3 regions of the Pseudomonas sp. LBUM1657 genome follow, and region 1 is predicted to be linked to each of the others. Evidence: predicted binding sites of a transcription regulator. Region 1 holds the regulator's gene; each other region holds the start of a gene.

The links. The regulator sigma-54, encoded in region 1, starts transcription at its own class of promoters, with help from an activator protein. The targets are predictions, from matches to a motif close to ANTGGCATNNANNTTGCTNT.
Region 2: a site for sigma-54 is predicted at 2,656-2,675, ahead of flgB (flagellar basal body rod protein FlgB). Genes of this name have one in related genera too.
Region 3: a site for sigma-54 is predicted at 2,678-2,697, ahead of ACA055_RS25445 (pilin). Genes of this name have one in related genera too.

The regions. Positions count from the first base shown of each region.
Region 1 covers NZ_CP166799.1:929,989-935,507, reverse strand. Annotated here, with positions in the region: gene lptA (lipopolysaccharide transport periplasmic protein LptA) at 1-534, shown strand, start outside; gene lptB (LPS export ABC transporter ATP-binding protein) at 534-1,259, shown strand; gene ACA055_RS04190 (RNA polymerase factor sigma-54) at 1,538-3,031, shown strand; gene hpf (ribosome hibernation-promoting factor, HPF/YfiA family) at 3,106-3,414, shown strand; gene ptsN (PTS IIA-like nitrogen regulatory protein PtsN) at 3,427-3,891, shown strand; gene rapZ (RNase adapter RapZ) at 3,894-4,751, shown strand; gene ACA055_RS04170 (HPr family phosphocarrier protein) at 4,767-5,042, shown strand; gene ACA055_RS04165 (ZIP family metal transporter) at 5,090-5,519, opposite strand, start outside.
Region 2 covers NZ_CP166799.1:4,905,509-4,911,027, forward strand. Annotated here, with positions in the region: gene flgE (flagellar hook protein FlgE) at 1-989, opposite strand, end outside; gene flgD (flagellar hook assembly protein FlgD) at 1,021-1,743, opposite strand; gene flgC (flagellar basal body rod protein FlgC) at 1,759-2,202, opposite strand; gene flgB (flagellar basal body rod protein FlgB) at 2,206-2,613, opposite strand; gene cheR (protein-glutamate O-methyltransferase CheR) at 2,847-3,674, opposite strand; gene ACA055_RS22635 (chemotaxis protein CheV) at 3,721-4,653, opposite strand; gene flgA (flagellar basal body P-ring formation chaperone FlgA) at 4,736-5,497, shown strand.
Region 3 covers NZ_CP166799.1:5,505,097-5,510,615, forward strand. Annotated here, with positions in the region: gene ACA055_RS25430 (DUF748 domain-containing protein) at 1-979, shown strand, start outside; gene ACA055_RS25435 (DUF2845 domain-containing protein) at 979-1,275, shown strand; gene ACA055_RS25440 (BON domain-containing protein) at 1,545-1,898, opposite strand; gene ACA055_RS25445 (pilin) at 2,215-2,631, opposite strand; gene pilB (type IV-A pilus assembly ATPase PilB) at 2,857-4,557, shown strand; gene ACA055_RS25455 (type II secretion system F family protein) at 4,560-5,519, shown strand, end outside.

The sequences.
Region 1 (5,519 bases):
ACCCTCCCTATTTTGCTCGGTCTGGGCGCAGCACTGGGAAGCGTGAGCGCCTGGGCTCTGCCGAACGATCAAGAGCAGCCTATCCGCATCCAGGCCGACGACGCCCAACTGGACGATAAAAATGGTATTGCCACCTATAAAGGTGACGTGATCATTACCCAGGGCTCGATGAAGGTTACCGGCAACACCGTGACCATCACTCGCACCCCTGCCGGCGACATTGATGTAGTGACCTCGGTGGGCAACCTTGCCTACTTCGAGCAACTGCAAACTGCGGGCGATACAAAACCGGTCCAGGGCTACGGGGTGACTATCCAGTACCACGCCTCGCAAGACCGCGTCGTGCTGATCGATCGCGCTAAAGTCATCGACAAGGACGGCAACGTCACCCAAGGCGAGAAAATCGTCTACGACACCAACAAGAAGCTCGCCAGCGCCGGTCGCGCCACGGGCAGCAAAGTCACCGAGTCGCGTCCGCGCATTGACATGGTGATCCAGCCGAAGAAGAAAACCGACGAGCAAAAGGCCCAGTAATGGCAACTCTGAAAGCTCAGCATCTGGCCAAGAGCTACAAGAGCCGCCAGGTCGTGCGCGACGTCAGCCTGTCCATCGACAGCGGTCAAATCGTCGGCCTGCTGGGTCCCAACGGCGCCGGCAAGACCACCTGTTTCTACATGATTGTCGGCCTGGTACAGGCCGATCAGGGCCGCGTACTGATCGACGATCTGGACGTCAGCCACCAGCCGATGCACGGCCGTGCAAAGGCCGGCATCGGCTATCTTCCGCAGGAAGCGTCGATCTTTCGCAAACTCTCGGTAGCCGACAACATCATGGCAATCCTCGAGACCCGCAAGGAACTCGACAAGGCCGATCGTCGCAAGGAACTGGAAAGCCTGCTGCAGGAATTCCACATCAGCCACATCCGAGACAACCTCGGCATGAGCCTGTCCGGCGGTGAACGCCGCCGCGTGGAAATCGCCCGTGCACTGGCTACCAACCCGAAATTCATCCTCCTCGACGAACCCTTCGCAGGTGTGGACCCGATTTCGGTGGGCGACATCAAGCAGATCATCCATCACCTCAAGGCCAAGGGCATTGGCGTGTTGATCACTGACCACAACGTCCGTGAAACCCTGGATATCTGCGAAACCGCCTACATTGTCAACGATGGCCAACTGATCGCCGAAGGCGACTCTGCCACCATCCTGGCCAACGAACTGGTCAAGGAAGTGTATCTGGGCCATGAGTTCCGCCTGTAAGCGCTGAGGTGTCCCAGGCGATCGCCAGAGCGCCCTTTTCAATAAAAACTTTATAGTTTTTCTTGAGAAGAGCGCTCCAGGCAAACACATCGCTTTCAAGGTATTCGGCCACTGACAAGCATGAGCAACGCGTCAATAAAGCTTTATAGTTTTTTATTGTTACGGCGCTCTAGGCAAACAGTTCAGTTTCAGGCATATAATTTGCTTATGTTTGGCGCTCCGGCGCTCTGTAGTGGATGGCGCATGTGCGCCGGCGAATAAGGTGTTAAGCCCCTGCCATGAAACCATCGCTAGTCTTGAGAATGGGCCAGCAGCTGACGATGACACCGCAGCTGCAACAGGCCATCCGCCTGCTCCAATTGTCGACCCTGGACCTGCAACAGGAAATCCAGGAGGCCCTGGAGTCCAATCCGATGCTCGAACGCCAGGAAGAAGGCGACGACTTCGATAATGCCGATCCCTTGGCCGATAAAGCCGAACAGCAACCTAACGCCGATGTTTCGGAACCCTCCTACCAGGAAACCGCCCCGACGGTGGATAACCTCGAGGAAGGTGACTGGAACGAGCGCATCCCTAACGAGCTGCCCGTCGACACCGCATGGGAAGACGTCTACCAGACCAGCGCCAGCAGCTTGCCAAGCAACGATGACGACGAGTGGGATTTCACCACCCGTACTTCGGCCGGCGAGAGCCTGCAAAGCCACCTGCTGTGGCAACTGAACCTGGCACCGATGTCCGACACCGATCGCCTGATTGCCGTGACCCTGATCGATTGCATCAATAATCAGGGCTACCTGGACGAAACCCTTGAGGAAATTCTCGAAGCCTTCGATCCGGAACTGGACATCGAACTGGACGAGATCGAAGCCGTCCTGCACCGCATCCAGCAATTCGAGCCCGCCGGCATCGGCGCCCGCAACCTGGGTGAATGCCTGCTGCTGCAATTGCGCCAGTTGCCCGCCAAGACGCCTTGGTTGACCGAGGCCAAGCGTCTGGTCACCGATTACATCGACCTGCTTGGCAGCCGCGACTACAGCCAGCTGATGCGGCGCATGAAGCTCAAGGAAGATGAACTGCGCCAGGTCATCGAACTGGTCCAGAGCCTCAACCCGCGCCCAGGCTCGCAGATCGAGTCCAGTGAAGCCGAATACGTCGTTCCCGACGTGATCGTGCGCAAGGACAACGAACGCTGGCTGGTAGAGCTCAATCAGGAATCGGTGCCACGGCTGCGGGTCAACGCCCAATACGCCGGGTTTGTTCGCCGCGCCGACACCAGCGCCGACAACACCTTCATGCGCAACCAGTTGCAAGAGGCTCGCTGGTTCATCAAGAGCCTGCAAAGCCGCAACGAAACCCTGATGAAAGTGGCCACCCAGATTGTCGAGCATCAACGCGGCTTCCTGGAGTACGGCGACGAAGCCATGAAACCGCTGGTCCTGCATGACATTGCCGAAGCAGTGGGCATGCACGAATCGACGATTTCACGGGTGACCACGCAGAAATTCATGCATACCCCGCGGGGAATCTATGAACTGAAATACTTTTTCTCCAGCCACGTCAGCACCTCCGAGGGCGGTGAATGCTCGTCCACAGCGATTCGCGCGATCATCAAAAAACTGGTTGCCGCGGAAAATCAGAAAAAGCCGTTGAGTGACAGCAAGATCGCTGGTTTACTGGAGGCACAAGGCATTCAGGTGGCTCGCCGCACCGTCGCCAAGTACCGCGAATCTCTCGGGATCGCGCCTTCGAGCGAACGCAAGCGGTTGATGTAGAGCCACGCCACAGCGTTCCAGTGGCAGGTATTTCTGCCTGCCGCTTTATGCACTGGCAACGAAGGAGAAGCTGTATGCAAGTCAACATCAGTGGACACCAACTGGAAGTGACCGAACCTCTTCGCTCCTACATCGGCGAAAAACTCGAACGACTAGAGAGGCATTTCGACAAGATCACCAACGTGCAAGTCACGATGACGGTCGAAAAGCTCAAGCAGAAAATCGAAGCCACGTTGCATATTCCCGGCAATGAAGTGGTCGCCAATGCGGAACATACCGATATGTACGCGGCGATCGACGCACTGACCGACAAGCTGGATAAACAACTCAAAAAGCATAAGGAAAAGACCCAGAGCCTCCTCCAGGGCGCGACCGGTCGTTAACACTCCCAACCCATGATCCGACTTGAAAGCATCCTGACCCCCGGCCGTTCCCTCGTGAACGTGCCGGGCGGCAGTAAAAAGAAAGCCCTCGAGCAAATTGCCAACCTCATCCATCGCGAAGTGCCGGATCTGGAGATGCAAGATGTCTTCGAGGCTCTGATTGCCCGTGAAAAACTCGGTTCTACCGGTTTTGGTAACGGCATCGCCATTCCTCACTGCCGCCTCAAGGGCTGCACTTTGCCCATCAGTGCCTTGATGCACTTGGACGCGCCCATCGATTTCGACGCCATCGACGGCGCCCCGGTTGACCTGTTGTTCGTTCTATTGGTCCCGGAAGCCGCCACCGATGCGCACCTGGAGCTACTGCGCCAGATCGCCAGCATGCTCGATCGCAAGGACGTGCGCGAAAAATTGCGCAGCGCCCCGAGCAATGAAGCCTTGTATCAGGTTGTCCTGGACGAGCAAAACGGGCAGTAATCATGCGCTTGATCATCGTCAGTGGCCGCTCCGGCTCCGGTAAAAGTACCGCGCTCAATGTCCTCGAGGACAACGGCTACTACTGCATCGACAACCTGCCTGCCGGCTTGCTGCCGGAGTTGGCTGAACGCGCGTTGATTCACACCGAGCTGGCACAGCCGCTGGTTGCCGTGTCCATCGACGCACGCAACTTGCCGAGCCATCTGTCGCGGTTTCCAGAACTGCTGGAAGAAGTGCGCAGCCGGCATATCCAGTGCGACGTCCTGTACCTGGATGCCGATGAAGAAACACTGCTCAAACGCTTCTCGGAAACCCGCCGTCGTCACCCGTTGAGCACTGCCAATCGCTCGCTGGCCGAGGCGATCAACGATGAAACGAACCTGCTCGGGCCGATCGCCGACCTCGCCGATCTCAAAATCAACACCACCAATCTGAACCTGTATCAGCTGCGCGATACCATCAAGCTGCGCCTGTTGAACCAGCCGGAGCCTGGTACTGCGTTTCTGGTGGAGTCTTTTGGATTCAAGCGCGGCATGCCGGTGGACGCCGATTTGGTGTTCGACGTGCGCTGCCTGCCCAATCCTTATTGGAAACCGGAGCTGCGCGCGCAGTCCGGGCTGGATCAACCGGTTGCCGAGTACCTGGCGGCACAGCCGGACGTCGAGGAGATGTTCCAGGACATTTCCACCTACCTGCTCAAGTGGCTACCCCGCTTTGCAGCGAGCAACCGCGCTTATGTCACCATTGCCATTGGCTGCACCGGCGGGCATCACCGCTCCGTCTACCTGACCGAACGTCTGGGTCAGGTCCTGCAAAAAACCCTGAAGAATGTCCAGGTCCGCCACCGCGACCTCAGCTAAAGGATTCACATCGCGATGCCTGCTCTGGAAATTGAAATCATCAACAAGCTGGGTTTGCATGCCCGCGCTTCTGCAAAATTCGTCGGAGTCGCCGGTGAGTTCAAGGATTGCACGATCAGAGTAGGACGCACGCCGGAATCCACGATCGATGGTAAAAGCATCATGGCAATGATGATGTTGGCGGCTGGCAAGGGCACCAAGATCCACCTGAGCACCGAAGGCGAAAAGGCTGATGAGGCGCTGCAGGCATTGGTAGCGTTGATCAACGACTACTTCGGCGAAGGCGAGTAAGTACCGCCCTGTAGCAGCTGGCTAAGCCAGGTGCTACACAGTCAGCGCTAAGCCAACGCCGTATCCATCACCATCATCAAACAAAACCCGATCAGCAGCCCAAGGCTCGCCAGTTTGTCGTGACCATGGCGGCGCGACTCGGGAATGACTTCATGGGTGACCACTAATAGCATTGCTCCCGCCGCCAGTGCCAAGCCCAAGGGCAAGAGCAGTTCGGCCAGGCTCACCAGCCAGGCACAAAGCAGCGCGAAGACCGGTTCGACCAACCCTGACGCAGCACCGATCAGGAAGGACTTGACTCGCGACATCCCCGCCCCGGCCAATACCAACGCAATCACCAGTCCTTCCGGCACATCCTGCAAGGCAATGCCCATGGCCAGACTGTCGGCGTCAGGCATGCCGCCACCGGCGGAGACACCGACAGCCATGCCTTCAGGGATGTTGTGGGCGATGATGGCAAACACAAATAACCAGATC
Region 2 (5,519 bases), 2.5 Mb from region 1:
GTCAGGTTAGTAATCTGGCCTGTGGCGTAACCGTTCTGCGCAGGGATCGAACGCGCAGTGTCGGCGTTGTACTGGGTGGTGTTGGCCATGGAGATGGTCACGCCTGCCGGGTTGGCGGCGGCGCCGTTGGCTGTCCACACGCCATTGGTCACGGTGCCCGGAACCCAGCCCGTGATCAACAGATCAGGACTAATGATCGGCGCCGGTACGGCCGGAGTGCTGACCGAAACCAGCTTGCCCGACGTATCGAACGTCATGGTCGAAGCGACTGGAGGGGTTGCAACAGCTTTAGGGTCGCTACCGTCCGGGTTGCGACCATCGATCAAGGTGTAGGTGTCCCAGGTGTTCGGGCCAGTCTTGACCATGTATTGATCCATGGTGTGCTGGTTACCCTGACTGTCGAAAATCGGGGTGCTGAACTGCTTGGTGAAGGTGTCTTTGTTAGTCGGATCGAATTTGTTCGCGACCACAGTCTGGTCGATGACCAAAGCGGTGGAGTTCAGGTTGATCGTCGACGAAACGGTGCTGGTGGATTTCGGCGCCAGGTTCGATGTATCGATGCGCAGGTCGGTCAGAATGCCGTTGATGATTTTGCCATTGGCGTCCACACCGTAGCCTTGCAGACGTGCAGAGCCGTCGGAGCTGGTAACGAAACCGTCCTTGTCGACCTTGAACGTACCGGCACGGGTGTAGGACAGCGAGCCGTTGGTGTTCAGTACGAAGAAACCGGAGCCGTTGATGCCCATGTCCAGCACGTTGCCGGTGTTGCTGATGTCACCCTGAGTGAACTGCTGGGAAACGTTGGACAGACGCACACCGTTGCCGATGGTCTTGCTGCCCGTGCCCAACTTGGTCGCCGAGTAAACGTCTTCGAATTCCGCACGGGACGATTTGAAACCGGTGGTCGCGACGTTGGCGATGTTGTTGCCGGTCACGTCCAGTTGTTTGTTGGCTGCATAGAGACCGCTAAGGCCGATATTGAAAGACATATTCCACTCCTTTGTGCCGTGTTAGCCGGCTCTACATACCAATGGTTTGTACTTTGGACAGGGCGATGCTGCCCAGGCCTGCGAGGTTGAGCATTAACTCACCGCCGGTCTGGCTGATGGTCACGCTGCTGACCGTCGCTGGCAGGTTAGTGATCAACGCGGTCGCCTGACCGTCGTAGGTCGCTGTGGCGGCGAAGGTGTACGTTCCAGCCTTGGCCACTTCGCCGGCATCGTTCTTGCCGTCCCAGATGAAAGTGGCGTCGCCGGCTTTCTGGCTGCCCAGGTCGATGGTGCGAACGGTCTTGCCATCGGCGTCGGTGATCTTGATTTTGACCGGGTCTGCCGACGCGGGTACCACGACCGTCCCGGTGAGGCTCTTGGAGGTATCGACCACGGCTTTGTCGCCCGGCGCGATGACCGAACGCCCCACCAGCGAAGAAGCCTGCAAGGCCTGGGACGAGTTGTAGTTGCTGGCAATGCCGGTCACGGTGTCGTTGAGCGTGGTAATGCCTTCCAGACTACTGAACTGCGCCAACTGGGCGACGAACTCGCCGTTGTCCTGCGGTTCCAGCGGGTTCTGGTTTTTCAGCTGGGTCACCAGCAACTGCAGGAACGCGTCCTTGCCCAGGGCATTTTTGCCGGTGGCGCTGTTGGCTGCCGACGCAATGCCATCGGCACTGGTGTTGGTCTTGATCGAGGAGTTGGCCAGGATGTCTTTGAGGCTCAGGCCACTGGTGGTATCGGTAACACTCATCTGAGTCGCCCCTTATCACTGACCGAGGGTCAGGACCTTCTGCATCATGGTTTTGGCGGTGTTCATCATTTCGGCGTTGGTCTGGAACGAACGGCTCGCGGAAATCATGTCGGCCATTTCTTCCACTACGTTGACGTTCGGGTAGTAGACGTAGCCCTTGGCGTCGGCAGCCGGATGGTTCGGCTCATAGCGTGCATCAAGGTTGCTCTGGTCTTCGACCACGCCCAGCACTTGCACGCCTTGACCGGCCGCGTCCTGGTTCTGGAACAGCGAATCGCTGCCGCCGCTCTGGCCGCCCTGGAACATGGTGGCGAACACCGGATGGCGCGCGCGATAGGTCTGGTCGATGCTCGACGAGACGGTCTCGGCGTTGGCGATGTTACTGGCGACGGTGTTCAGGCGAGTGGTCTGGGCACTCATGCCGCTACCGGCAATGTTGAAAACGCTGGCAAGGGACATGACTTACTCTCCGCGCAGGGCTGATACCAGCCCTTTGAATTTGCTGTTGAGCAGGGTGAAGCTGGCCTGGAAGTTGACCGCGTTTTCCGCGTAACTCGACTGTTCCAGTTGGGCGTCCACGGTGTTCTGGTCGATCGACGGCTGCATCGGCGTGCGATACATCAGCGACTCGTCGCCATTTCCCAGGCCTTCAGCTTCGATGTGACGGCTGTTGGTCTTGTTCAGGGCGAACGTGCCGTTCTTGGTTTTCTCGCTCTGCTCGGCGAGCACTTTCGAGAAGTCCAGATCCCGAGCCTTGTAGTTCGGGGTGTCGGCGTTGGCGATGTTGTTGGCCAGGACTTCGGCACGCTGAGCGCGGAAGCCCAGGGCTTGTTCGTGGATACCGAGCGCTTTATCGAAGCTGATGCTCATGTCGGGAAACCTTCGGGTGACCTGATTTTTCGTACGATGAACATAGCAAGCGTCGTGCCAATATAAAAAAGCCCGTAAACCGGGGCTTTGCGGGCAGTGGCAACGCGGCAATGCCAGAAAAGCGGCAACCGGTTTCCGCCGTCTGCCGCTTTTCTGCCGCTTGTGATGCCGAAAAATCGGCAAAAAAAAACGGGAGCCCCTGAGGACTCCCGTTTTTTGATGCCGCCAACGAATCACTTCGCCTGGTAAATGATCCCCGGGCTGCACTGGACCATCTGGTAATGATCCGGCAAACCGTTCAACGCTTCGGAAGCGCCGAGGAACAGGTAACCACCACGCTTGAGCGTGCCATGGATGCGCAACAGGATGTCTTTCTTCACCTCGGCGGAGAAGTAGATCAGCACGTTGCGGCAGAACACGATGTCGAACTTGCCGAGGCTCGCGTAGCTGTCCAGCAGGTTGAACGAGCGAAACTCCACCCGGCTCTTGATCGGCGCCTTGATTGCCCATCGCCCCGGCCCTTTCGGGTCGAAGTAACGCTGCAGACGCTCGGGCGACAGACCACGGCCGATGGCCAGGCTGTCGTACTCGCCGGTCTTGCAGTTGGTCAGCATGGTGCCGGACAGGTCGGTGGCAACGATCTGCACCCCCATCTTCAACTGGCCCATGTTGACCCGCTCGAACTCATCGATCGACATCGACAGCGAATACGGTTCCTGACCCGACGAGCACGCCGCCGACCAGATGCGCAGACGCTGACCGGGGGCAGCCTTGATCGCTTCGGGCAGCACCTTGTTCTTCAAGACTTCAAACGGATAGGTGTCACGAAACCACAAGGTTTCGTTGGTGGTCATCGCATCCACCACCATTTCGCGCAAACCGCTGCGCGGCTGGGTCTGGATGCGCTGGACCAGCTCACCCAGGGACTTGATGCCCTGCTGTTCCATCAGTTTGTTGAGACGGCTCGAGACCAGGTACTGCTTGTTTTCACCGAGCAAAATGCCACAGGCTTTTTCCAGGAACACCCGGAACTGTTCGAAATCCAAATTACCCGTAGACAAAGATGCCGCCTCTTAAATCGTGTTAACCACCAGGGGCAGAAGGCCCCTAGCTGATATCTGCTGCCTTGATCCGGTCGACTACCCGGGATGCCAGGTCATCAGGACGGAATTTGGCCAGGAAGTCATCGGCACCGACCTTCTTGACCATCGCCTGATTGAACACACCCGACAACGAAGTATGCAGGATGATATGAAGCTTTTGCATGCGCGGGTCGTTGCGGATCTCGGCCGTGAGGGTGTACCCGTCCATTTCCGGCATCTCGATGTCGGAAATCATCATCAGGAACTCTTCCTCCGGCTTCTTGCCTTCGTCGACCAGTTTGCGCAGGTAATCCAGCGCTTGCCGACCGTCGTTCAACGCAACCACTTCGACACCGACCGTTTGCAGGCAACGCGTGACTTGCTTGCGCGCCACCGACGAGTCATCGACCGTCAGCACTCGCAGGGACAGCGCCTTGTGCTGGGTTTCGACATCCACCACGCCGACGGAGATCGCTTCCGGTGTCGGTGCCACCTCGGCCAATACTTTCTCGACGTCGATGATTTCGACTAACTGATTGTCGACCCGAGTCACAGCCGTCAGGTAATGATCGCGTCCCGTGCCCTTGGGTGGCGGATGAATCTCCTCCCAGTTCATGTTGACGATGCGTTCCACCGAGCGCACCAGGAAACCCTGGGTCTTGGTGTTGTACTCCGTGATGATCACGAACGGGTTGTTCTTGTCTTTCAAGGCACCGGAGCCGGTCGCCATTGCCAGATCAAGAATCGGAATGGTCGCCCCCCGGATATTCGCCACACCGCACACAACAGGACTGGACTTGGGCATCAGGGTCAGCTTGGGGCATTGCAGCACCTCCCGAACCTTGAACACGTTGATCCCATACAGCTGCTGGCCGTCGAGACGGAACAACAACAGCTCAAGGCGATTCTGCCCAACCAGTTGCGTGCGCTGGTTTACCGCATCCATTACACCAGCCATGCACAGACTCCTACACCAACGCTTAAGTGTGTTGCGACGCGCATTCATCACGAAACGGCACGGCGCTTGCTTTTTAACTCTTATGAACACAGAACCGACATTTTTCCGACGCCTGACATCAAACTTGCGCAAATTGCTTTGCGTGATGTCGGCCGTTTGCCTGTTCAACGCTGGCAGCCCTGCCCTTGCTGACGCGGTTACCTTGCCTGACATGCTTATCGGCGTCACTCAGGGCTTTCTTGAATTCACCGTAGAAGACTATTTGGCGACCAGTCAAACGGAAGGCCGTTATGAAATCCAGGTCAACCAGCTCGATCCGCGCCTGCGCATGCCGATGTGCGACAAGGAATTGACAGCGACCCTCGAGAGTCCGGCCAAGCCCATGGGCCGGGTCACGGTGAAGGTTCGCTGCGAAGGCACCTCCCCCTGGACCGTGTTCGTACCCGCTCAAGTGCGGCTGTTTCGCGACATCGTGACGACCACCCGGCCGCTGCGCCGCGCCGACATTGTCGAGCCCGAGGACGTGACCCTGCGCGAGCGCGACATCGGCCTGATCAACCAGGGTTACCTGACTTCCGTCGACCAGGCGATCGGGCAGAAACTTACCCGACCAATGGTCGCCGACCAGGTCGTGACCTTGGTGCACATGGAACAGGCAGAAGTAGTCAGCAAGGGTGATCAGGTAGTGATTACCGCCCGCAGTGGTACGCTCAGTGTGCGTATGCCGGGCGAAGCGCTGTCCAATGGCGGGTTGCGCGAACAGATTCGGGTCAAAAACCTTAACTCCCAGCGGGTCATCAAGGCGCAAGTCATTGCGCCGGGCCAGGTGGAAGTGGCTATGTAGAAACCTCTATTGGCGAAAATAT
Region 3 (5,519 bases), 1.9 Mb from region 1:
CAGCCTCGACATCGCCACCAGTTTCAAACGCGTGGAATTGACCACGCTCACGCCCTACTCCGGCAAGTTCGCCGGTTACCGCATCCGCAAGGGCCGGCTCAATCTCGACCTGCACTACCTGATCACCAATGGCCAGCTCAAGGCCGAAAACAAAGTGGTGGTCGAGCAGCTGCAACTGGGTGAAAAAGTCGACAGTCCAGATGCCGTGAGCCTGCCGCTGAAACTGGCGATTGCCTTGCTCAAGGATGTCGACGGCAAGATCTCCATCGAACTGCCGGTGACAGGTGACCTGAACAACCCTCAATTCAGCATCATGCCGATTGTGTGGCAGACCCTGCGTAACCTGATCGTCAAGGCTGCGGCCGCACCGTTCAAAATGATTGGCGGGCTGGTGGCGGGCGGCGGTTCGGAAGATCTGGGCACCGTGTCCTTTGCTCCGGGTTCCAGTGAGCTGAGCAAAGACGCTGAAGGCGCGCTGGTCAAATTGTCCCAGGCCCTCAAGGAACGTCCGGCCCTGCGCCTGGAGATCGAAGGCGCCGCCGCGAAAAGCAGCGACGGCCCGTTGATTGCCGAACAACGCCTGGAACGGGAATACCAGTACAACTACTACAAAATGCTCCAGCGCCGCGGTGACAAGGTGCCGGCTCAAGCGTCATTGCTGCAAGTGCCGGACAGCGAGAAAGGTCCGCTGCTGGAAGGGATCTACCGCACACGCCTGAAAACTCAGCCACCCGCCGAATGGAAAGACCTGGGCAAAGAAGAACGCACCGCGAAAATGCGCGAAGGCGTGATCAACTTCTGGAGTTCGAGCGACGTGCTGTTACGTCAGTTGGGCCAGGAACGCGCCAGCAGCATCAAGGATTATCTGGTGGACAAGGGTCAGCTGGCCGATGACCGCGTGTACTTCATCGACGCTAACCTGGGTGAAGCGGAAAGTGACGGTCGGGTGATTACGCAGATGCATCTGGATGCCGAGTGATGATCAGACGATTGCTGATGAGCCTGGCTCTGGCACTGGCCGCGAGCCAGGCCTCGGCCGCCGATACCCTGCGCTGCGGCAGTCAATTGGTCAGTGTCGGGGACAGGTCCAGCGAGGTGCTGCAGAAATGCGGTGAGCCGGTCAGCCGCGACCTGCTGGGCTACAAGCGCAGTGCCAATCGACGGGAAGAGTTCCAGGTCGAGGAATGGACCTACGGGCCCAACGGCGGGATGTACCAGTACCTGCGGTTCGAAGGTAACCGTTTGAAGCAGATCACCAGCAAGCGCGGTAACTGAATCCACCACAAAGCAATGTGGGAGCGGGCTTGCTCGCGAATGCGGACTCTCATTCAACATTGATGTTGACTGACACACCGCTTTCGCGAGCAAGCCCGCTCCCACATTTTGTTTTGCGGTGCCGCAAATAGAACAGGCCCCGGACACGAATGTCCGGGGCCTGTAATGACCACATCCTTGTGGCCTTCGCATGAACTCTCAAGTTGCGGCAGACGTATGACTCGGCCCGTCTACCGCGCCTTCTCCCGGTCCAGGCGAGAAGTCTTGCCTTACTCGGCTTTCAGGCCGTCAGCGGAGACCGCTTGGACGCCTTTGATTTTCTTGGCGATAGCCACTGCGGTGGCTTTCTGAGCGTCAGTCACCGCAACGGTGGAGGACAGAGACACTACACCTTTGTTGGTTTCGACTTTGATATCGGTACCAGGAATGCCTTTTTCGGTTACCAGGTCTGCTTTGACTTTGGTAGTGATCCAGGTATCGGAAGTAGCTTCTTTGGCTTCGGTGACTTCACCGGCTGCCAGAACCATTGGAGCTTGAGTAGCCTGAGTCTGGGCAAATGCAGCGTTGGCCATGGTCAGGGTCAGCGCGGTAGCAGTAGCGGCAGCGATAGCGAACTTCTTCATACGAGTAACTCCTGTTTTTCCATAAAGTCTGCTGCATGTCTTGTCAGCAGGGTTACTGGGTATGTTGCGAACGCTGTGCCAACTTTGAGACAGCAAATAAATCTTTATAAAACAACAAGTTATAAAAACACCTGATTTTCGGAATCATGCAAAATGCATGACCTTGAATTTATCGACATGCAAGTTGCGGGTTTTGCCGCAGGCCTAAGGCCATGAATTGTCGGGGTTTTCTTGTTTTTCGAAATTCGAGGTGTCGTTCCAACAAAAAGCCCCGCTTTCAGGGCGGGGCTTTGTCTTTCAAGAAAACTGCCGAGCGTTATGTTGCCGAACCGGTGCAACCTTTAGGCAAGAAGTCCTGCTGAGCGGTGCTGGTGCAAACCCAACCTGTCGTCGAGCGCGTCAGCGTGACCGTCTTGCCTAAAACCGGTGCAGGCGCGTTAACGATCGTACAAACAATGGTCCCAGTACCATCAGTGGCTGTACCGGACGCTGTCAGCGTGCAGTTTGAAGTTGTGCCAGCCCCACCAATCGCCGCCACATTCGCCGGGCTGGTCCCGTTATTCATAAGTTCTTCAAATGGCACTTTCAACGATGAAATCTCCGCCAGGCCAGCGGTGACCTTGGCCTTCGCCTGATATTTGGAGTACATCGGCAACGCAAACGTCGCCAGAATCCCGATGATCGCCACAACGATCAGCAGTTCGATAAGCGTAAAACCTTTCTGAGTATTCATAGACTAGCTCCATGCATGAGTCGAAATCTCATGATCTGAACTAGCCGCAGCACAGCGCGTGCCAATACCTGCAGCTCCTGTTTTCGGGGCGCAAAAGCAACGCACCGCCCTTTCCTACCCCCAGGATCCGCACTATCTGACACTTTTTGTCACCTCGGCACCCCTGGTTTGGTTCCTCGGCTTGACTAGGCTATAAGTCATGAACTGTCTGCGTCTGGTATCCCAATGAATGACATCGCCCTTAGCGGTCTGGCCAAGCAACTGGTCCTGGCCGAGCTGCTCACTGACAAAAGCGCGCAACAGGCGTATCAGCAAGCCCTACGTAACCGAATCCCTCTGGTCAGTTACTTGGTGCAGAACAAAATGGTGAAAAGCCGCCAGGTCGCCGAGATCGCTTCGGAACACTTCGGCATGGCCTTGCTGGATCTCAGCTGCCTGGACAAAGAAACCCAACCCAAGGGCCTGGTCAGCGAAAAACTGATCCGCCTGCACCATGCCCTGCCCCTTTGGCGGCGCGGCAACAAGCTGTTCGTGGGCGTCTCCGACCCGACCAATCATCAGGCCATCAACGATATCCAGTTCAGCACCGGGCTCAGCACCGAAGCCATCCTGGTCGAAGACGACAAGCTCTCGGATGCCATCGAAAAATTCTTCGACAGTCATAGCACCGGCCTGGAAGACATGGCCGACGTCGACCTCGATGGTGTGGACATCGAATCCTCTGATGACAACAGACAGGACGCCATCGCCGGGCAAGATTCCGACGATGCACCCGTGGTGCGCTTCGTTCACAAGATGTTGCTCGATGCGATCAAGAGTGGCTCTTCCGACTTGCACTTCGAGCCCTACGAAAAAAGCTATCGCGTACGGATGCGCACCGACGGCATGCTGCGCGAAGTCGCCAAGCCTCCGATTCAACTGGCCAACCGCATCGCGGCGCGGTTGAAAGTCATGGCCAGCCTGGACATTTCCGAGCGGCGCAAACCCCAGGACGGGCGGATCAAGATGCGCCTGTCCAAGAGCAAGTCCATCGACTTCCGGGTCAATACCCTGCCGACCCTGTGGGGCGAGAAAGTGGTGATCCGGATCCTCGACCCGTCCAGCGCACAAATGGGCATCGACGCCCTCGGCTACGAGCCGGATCAGAAAGACCTGTACATGGCCGCGCTCAAGCAGCCGCAGGGAATGATTCTGGTAACCGGGCCTACCGGCTCGGGCAAGACCGTGTCGCTCTACACCGGGCTGAATATTCTCAACACGGTGGACATCAACATCTCCACCGCCGAAGACCCGGTGGAGATCAACATGGAAGGCATCAACCAGGTCAACGTCAATCCCAGGCAGGGAATGGACTTCGCCCAGGCGCTGCGCTCGTTCCTGCGTCAGGATCCGGATGTGATCATGGTTGGCGAGATCCGCGACCTCGAAACCGCCGAAATCGCCATCAAGGCCGCCCAGACCGGGCACCTGGTGCTCTCGACCCTGCACACCAACAGCGCCGCGGAAACCCTGACACGCCTGCACAACATGGGGATTCAAGGATTCAACATCGCCACCTCGGTCAGCCTGATCATCGCCCAGCGCCTGGCGCGCAAACTGTGCAGCCATTGCAAGACACCCATCGAGATCCCCCGCGAGGCGCTGCTCAAGGAAGGCTTCCCCGAGGAACGCATCGGTTCTTTCACGATCTATGAACCGGTCGGTTGCGATCAATGCAACGGCGGTTACAAAGGACGCGTAGGGATTTATGAAGTGGTGAAGAACACACAGGATTTGCAGCGGCTGATCATGGCCGAAGGCAATTCACTGGAAATCGATATCCAGATGCGTAAGGACGGCTTCAACGACCTGCGTACTTCGGGCCTGCACAAGGCGATGCAAGGCATCACCAGCCTTGAAGAAATCAATCGGGTCACCAAGGACTGAACATGGCGGTCAAAGCAGTAAAAATCAGCGTGTACGCCTGGGAAGGTACAGACCGCAAAGGTACGAAAATGACCGGCGAACTGAGCGGTCAGAACCCGGCGTTGATCAAGGCTCAGTTGCGCAAGCAGGGCATCAACCCCGGCAAGGTGCGCAAGAAATCCGTCTCGATTTTCAACATGGGCAAGCGCATCAAGGCCCAGGACATTGCTTTGTTCACCCGGCAGATGGCGACCATGATGAAAGCCGGTGTGCCGCTGTTGCAGTCCTTCGACATCATCGGCGAAGGCTTCGATAACCCGGCCATGCGCAAACTGGTGGACGAGGTCAAACAGGAAGTCGCGGCGGGTAACAGCTTCGCTGCGTCCCTGCGTAAAAAGCCGCAATATTTCGATGAGTTGTACTGCAACCTGGTGGACGCCGGTGAGCAGGCGGGCGCGCTGGATACCCTGCTGGAGCGGGTGGCGACCTACAAGGAAAAGAGCGAAAGCCTCAAGGCCAAGATCAAGAAAGCCATGACCTACCCGCTGGCCGTGGTGGTCGTCGCGATGATTGTCACCGGGATTCTGCTGGTCAAGGTGGTGCCGCAATTCGAGTCGGTGTTCAAGGGGTTTGGCGCCGAACTGCCGGCCTTCACCGTGATGGTCATCGGTCTTTCGGAGTTCCTGCAGCAATGGTGGTGGATGGTACTCGGTGTGTTGATCGCAGCGGTTTTCGGCGTGCGTCATGCCTTCAAAACGTCACAAGGCTTTCGGGACCGGATGGACACCTGGCTGCTGAAACTACCGCTGATTGGCACACTGATGTACAAGTCGGCAGTGGCCCGTTATGCGCGCACCCTGTCGACGACATTCGCCGCCGGCGTACCGTTGGTGGAAGCACTGGATTCAGTGGCCGGTGCCACCGGCAACATCGTGTTCAAGCGCGCGGTGCTGCGGATCAAGCAAGACGTCTCTACCGGCATG